Linked DNA regions of Undibacterium sp. 5I1. The protein of the gene in region 2 interacts with the protein of the main gene of each other region in a pairwise test. Links are inferred from orthologs where the notes say so. Each region holds a gene or a part of one and is shown on either strand. Other genes may lie near its edges.

What was found.
Region 1: the proteins of ybgC (region 2) and acpP interact in binary tests that used the Escherichia coli proteins (3 or more experiments, as listed by UniProt). The link is inferred for Undibacterium sp. 5I1 from one-to-one orthologs.

Annotation. Positions count from the first base shown.
Region 1 is NZ_JAVIWI010000001.1:1,919,028-1,922,012, forward strand. Bases 76-2,985 are described here. They hold acpP (acyl carrier protein), read right to left. Parts: upstream 1,696-2,985; coding sequence 1,456-1,695; downstream 76-1,455. Other genes in these bases: fabF (beta-ketoacyl-ACP synthase II), read right to left, coding at 109-1,350; fabG (3-oxoacyl-ACP reductase FabG), read right to left, coding at 1,841-2,593; fabD (ACP S-malonyltransferase), read right to left, coding at 2,590-2,985. In the rest of the region: RGU72_RS08460 (protein YgfX), read right to left, coding at 1-3. UniProt on the Escherichia coli protein: Carrier of the growing fatty acid chain in fatty acid biosynthesis.
Region 2 is NZ_JAVIWI010000001.1:2,648,510-2,651,455, reverse strand. Bases 22-2,892 are described here. They hold ybgC (tol-pal system-associated acyl-CoA thioesterase), read left to right. Parts: upstream 22-1,191; coding sequence 1,192-1,593; downstream 1,594-2,892. Other genes in these bases: RGU72_RS11705 (ExbD/TolR family protein), read left to right, coding at 2,456-2,892; tolQ (protein TolQ), read left to right, coding at 1,755-2,450; RGU72_RS11720 (SDR family NAD(P)-dependent oxidoreductase), read left to right, coding at 306-1,058. In the rest of the region: more of RGU72_RS11705, read left to right, coding at 2,893-2,908.

The DNA.
Region 1 (2,985 bases), 730 kb from region 2 along the record:
CATGAGTCACCAAAAGAAAGCGGCACTTCGTTCCTAAGAACTGAAGTGCCGAATTATTTCATTTAAACTGGCAAATTAGATTTGCAAATCAATTACAAAAATAGTGATTTAAACTTTACCAAAAATTAATGTGCCGTTTGTACCACCAAAGCCAAAAGAATTTTTCATCGCAAATTTGATGTTCATTTCTCTAGCCGTATTAGCGCAGTAATCGAGATCGCATTCTGGATCTTGATTAAAAATATTAATTGTTGGTGGTGAAATTTGATGATGCAGCGCCAAAACGGTAAATACAGATTCCAAACCACCAGCGCCGCCTAATAAATGTCCGGTCATCGATTTGGTCGAATTGACCGTTATTTTATAAGCATAATCACCGAAGGTTGCTTTGATCGCATCTGTTTCATTCTTATCACCTAAAGACGTGGACGTACCGTGTGCATTTAGGTAGTTAATTTGATCAGGATTGATTTCTGCATTTTTCATTGCATTGACCATACTGCGACGAGGCCCATCCATTGATGGCGATGTGATGTGATACGCATCTCCACTCATACCAAAGCCTAGCACTTCTGCATAAATTTTGGCTCCGCGTGCTTTGGCGTGTTCGTATTCTTCCAGCACCATGACACCGGCACCCTCACCTAAGACAAAACCATCTCTATCCTTATCCCATGGACGGGATGCAGTAGCTGGGTCATCATTACGTGAAGAGAGTGCGCGAGCAGAAGCAAAGCCGCCTAAACCCAGTGGAGAAATAGTAGATTCCGCACCCCCAGCAATCATGACGTCAGCATCACCGTACTCGATCATACGAGCGGCAGAACCAATACAATGTAAGCCGGTAGTACAAGCAGTAACAATCGCCAGATTTGGCCCTTTTAAGCCAAACTTAATCGATAAGTGACCAGAAATCATATTAATGATTGAGGCAGGAACGAAGAACGGGCTGATACGACGTGGGCCACGCTCAGTCAAAATATCTTTAGTTTCTTCAATCAGTGGCAAACCACCAATCCCAGAACCAACGATTACGCCGATACGTTCAGCATTTTCTTCAGTAACGTTAAGACCACTATCGCGGAAAGCTTGCATTCCAGCAGCCACACCGTAATGGATAAACGTATCCATATTGCGAGCTTCTTTAGCGGGGATGTATTCCTCGATATTGAAACCTTTAACCTCTCCCGCAAAATGCGTAGAGAAAGGTGTTGCATCAAATTTGGTAATAGTGGCAATACCGGATTTGCCTGCAGTTACGCCACCCCATGCATCGGCAATAGTATTGCCAACTGGGGAAACGCAACCGAGACCGGTGACCACGACACGACGTTTAAGCGTACGGCTCAAGCGCTTCTCCTGGACTTGAAAACTGGTTATGCTTAGATTTCGTCGCGGCAATACAGCGATGACCGCAGACGATTACATGACAACTCAACAGGCTTAAAGCCAATATTAGACCTTAACGTGCGCAGTAGCGTAGTCGATTGCTTGTTGCACAGTAGTAATTTTTTCAGCTTGTTCGTCAGGAATTTCCATTTCGAACTCATCTTCAAGAGCCATGACCAATTCAACTGTATCAAGGGAATCAGCACCCAGATCATCCACGAAGGAAGATTCGATTTTGATGTCTGCTTCAGCGACGCCCAATTGTTCAGCGACGATTTTCTTAACGCGTTGTTCGATATCTGACATGTGATTCTCCATTAGTGGTTTCAGAAAGTGCGCGCATTTTAGCAGGTTTGCGCGCAAAAAAAGCAAGTAAGCATTTTACAGGCATATCTCCGCTTATTTGCAGCGATTAACCCGATAAATACCAATAAAACTAAATTAATCGAAATTAACTTAAATACATCCCGCCATTAACATGCAACGTTGTACCGGTAATATAACCCGCTGCAGGTGATGCGAGAAAAAGAGTTGCGGCTGCAATATCTTCCGGCTGCCCTAATCTAGCCAATGGAATTTGCTGCAGAATTGCCGCTTTTTGATCGTCTGTCAACGATTTGGTCATGTCTGTGTCAATAAAACCAGGCGCGATACAATTAACTGTAATGTTACGGCTACCAATTTCACGCGCCAGCGCACGACTCATACCGGCAACACCAGCTTTTGCGGCTGCGTAGTTCATTTGCCCAGGGTTGCCAGCAGAACCGACGACTGAGGTGATATTGATGATACGCCCGTGTTTCGCCTTCATCATACCGCGCAATACGGCGCGTGAAAGACGCCCGACGGAACTTAGATTAGTCGAGATAACACTATCCCACTCCTCCTCTTTCATACGCATCGCCAATTGATCTTGGGTAATACCAGCATTGTTAACCAAGATAGACAAGCAGCCAAATTCTTTTTGAATTTCTTCTACCAAAGAAGTGCAACGTGCGACATCGTTGACGTTCAGAGCGACGCCCTTACCTGCATTTGGCCCCACTTCAGCAAGATATTCTGAAATCACGGCGGCGCCAGATTCAGATGTGGCAGTACCAATCACGCGCGCGCCAGCTGTAGCTAAAGCAATGGCTATGGCCTTACCTATACCGCGAGATGCACCAGTAACAAGTGCAACCTGATTTACTAATTGTTGTGTCATTTTAAAATTTCCATCACCTTTTCTAACGACGCCTGATCAAAGATTGCATCGCTAATCAACTCACCATTAATGCGCTTGGTCAAACCAGTCAACACTTTGCCCGGTCCGCATTCAATTACATGCGTCAATCCGCTAGAGCCAATTTTTTGTACTGTTTCAACCCAGCGCACAGGACTTGCTGCCTGACGCACCAGCGCGTCTTTGATTGCAGCAACGTCATTAATAATCGCCACATCGACATTATTTATCAAAGGAATAACCGGCGCAGAAAAATTCAAACCTGCCATACAATCCCGCAATTTATCAGACGCAGGCCTCAGCAATGAAGAATGAAATGGCGCTGAAACAGCCAAAGGCAAGGCGCGCTTTGCGCCTTTTGTCTTTGCAATCTC
Region 2 (2,946 bases):
GCCAGTCACGTGAGACGAAATGGTGCCCAAATTTTACGCCAAGCCCCATTTTTGAGCAAGATTTGGATGTGATTTGCCGAATAACGCTGTTTTAGTCTGATGAATACTTCGCGTTAAATAAATTGAAGGTGTTTGCTAATTGGAGGTTACAAGGCGTCACAAGCGCAGGCATAGCGATTGTATAAAAACCGCATAGAATGAGGGCAGGCGTTTTCGCGACGATGTTCGCCATGCAAAAAATTACTCACATCATCAGCATCAAATCCAGTATCACATCCAACATCACATCAAACTAAGAGGAAATCATGATCGTTTTAATCACCGGTGCAAGTTCAGGTTTTGGCGAAGAAATGGCGCGTAAGTTTGCGTCGAATGGTCATAAAGTCATTGCTACTGCCCGCCGCACGGATCGTCTGGACGCATTGCAGGCGGAACTGGGCACAACCTTGTTGCCTATCAAAATGGATGTCACCGACAAAGCATCCATCAGTGCAGCGCTGGCACAGTTGCCTGCCGAATGGAAAGAGATTGATGTGCTCATCAATAATGCCGGACTGGCGCTCGGCACGGAGCCTGCACATCTCGCCAATCTGGATGACTGGGAAACCATGATCGACACCAACACCAAGGGATTAGTCCGAATGACGAGAGCTATTTTGCCTGCGATGGTGGAGCGTGGCAGCGGTCTGGTGATCAATATCGGTTCGATCGCTGGTTCCACGCCCTATCCAGGCGGCAATGTATATGGTGCGACCAAAGCGTTTGTCGATCAATTTACCCTCAACCTGCGTGCCGATCTGGTTGGAACTGGGGTGCGGGCAACAAATCTTGCGCCAGGCTTATGCGGCGGTACCGAATTCTCTAATGTCCGCTTCAAAGGGAATGATGAGGCAGCGGCCAAAGTGTACGAGGGTACGGTTCCGCTGACAGCGGCAGATATCGCCGAATCCGCCTATTGGATTGCGACATTGCCCAAGCATATCAACATCAATTACATAGAAATGATGCCGACTTGCCAGGGTTTCGGCGCTTTCAATATCAAGCGTAATCCGGCGTAAAACCCCGCATATGATCGACTAGGTTGAAATTTTATACTGGATGGGGTATTTTAAAGTGTCTAGGTAATCTCTGGACACTAAGTATATAAATCGGGGATACTCCCCCAATTTCTACCTTATTTATTGCTAAATTATGGCTAAAGAATTCAACTGGTTTGTCCGTGTATATTACGAAGATACCGATGCGGGCGGCATCGTCTTCTATGCCAATTATCTGAAGTTTTTTGAGCGCGCCAGAACCGAGTGGTTGCGCGCGGCCGGTATCAGCCAGCAAATCATGACCACGCAGCATCAAGTCATGTTTGTCGTCAAAGGCACGGCAGTCGAGTATCATGCACCCGCCAGACTGGATGATGAACTCAAACTCACCGTTGTGGTCGAAAGGATGGGACGCGCTTCTGTCCAGTTTGTGCAAGAAGCCTGGTGCGGTGATCGCTTACTCGCAACCGGCACGATCAAAGTCGGATGCGTTGGCACAACGACTGTGCGCCCAAGTGCGATTCCAGCGGAAGTACTGGCAAAGCTGAGCCAGTAAAATCAGGAAAAATCAGCAAAAATCAGCAAAAATCAGAGAAATAAGACCAAACAAATACTGTAAGGTCAATCAGCCGAGCAAGTTACAAAGTCAGGCATCAGTTGCGCGAACTTACACACCCGTGCGCATACGAATAATCAACTTACCCAGATAGACTATTTATGAACGTTACACAAGATCTCTCATTTTTTACCCTGATTTCCGAAGCCTCTATCTTGGTACAACTGGTGTTGCTCTTGCTGGTGGGCGTGTCAGTGACGAGCTGGAATTATATTTTCAGAAAAATGTTTGCAATCAGCAAAGCGCGCAAGCAGACGGAAGAATTTGAACGCAATTTTTGGTCCGGTGGCAATCTCGGTGAGTTGTATCAGGTGGCAATGAGCAATCGTCGCAACAGTGGTAACAACTCAGGCGCGCTAGAGCGTATTTTTGAAGCCGGTATGAGCGAATATCAAAAGGTCAAAGCGGCAAATAAAGCGAACTTAGATGCGACCGCAATGCTGGACGGTGCGCGCCGTGCGATGCGTGCCGCTTATCAGCGCGAGATGGATCATCTGGAATCCCACTTATCGTTTTTAGCCTCAGTCGGCTCGGTCTCACCATATGTGGGTTTGTTCGGTACGGTTTGGGGGATTATGAATGCCTTCCGAGGTTTGGCTAATGTGCAGCAAGCCACGCTGGCTGCGGTGGCTCCCGGTATTGCCGAGGCTCTGATTGCCACTGCCATTGGTCTGTTTGCGGCGATCCCTGCAGTGCTGGCATACAACCGCTACTCACATGATATTGATCGCTTGGCGATCCGGTTTGAAACTTTTATTGAAGAGTTCTCCAATATTTTGCAAAGACAATCTCGTTAAATTGTATGAGTTCTCTGCGTGGCGAACGTAAACGCAAATTCAAAGCAGAAATCAATGTCGTGCCCTATATCGACGTGATGTTGGTACTGCTGATTATTTTTATGGTGGCTGCTCCGATGACCAATCCCAGCGTCATCAATTTGCCGACTGCCGGGCAATCAACCCAGCCGCCGTCTGAATATATTGAGGTAACGCTAGACACTAACAAATATGTGATCAGCATCAATACCAAAGGCGCTAACGGCAAAACTGGCAATGGTAACAACCAGCAAGAGGCTAAAGAGACCGCAGCCAATCGCGCCCAGTTAATGCAAAAGTTGAGCGAATATCACACGGCAAAACCCGATTTAGCCGTGCTGGTATCGGCAGATAAAGAAATGAAATACGACGAGATTATTCAAGTCATTTCCGAAGCCAAAAAGCTTGGTATTAATCGGGTTGGTTTGGCGACCAAGTGATGCGCCTGCGCCCATTATTCTTATTGCTAACATGCATC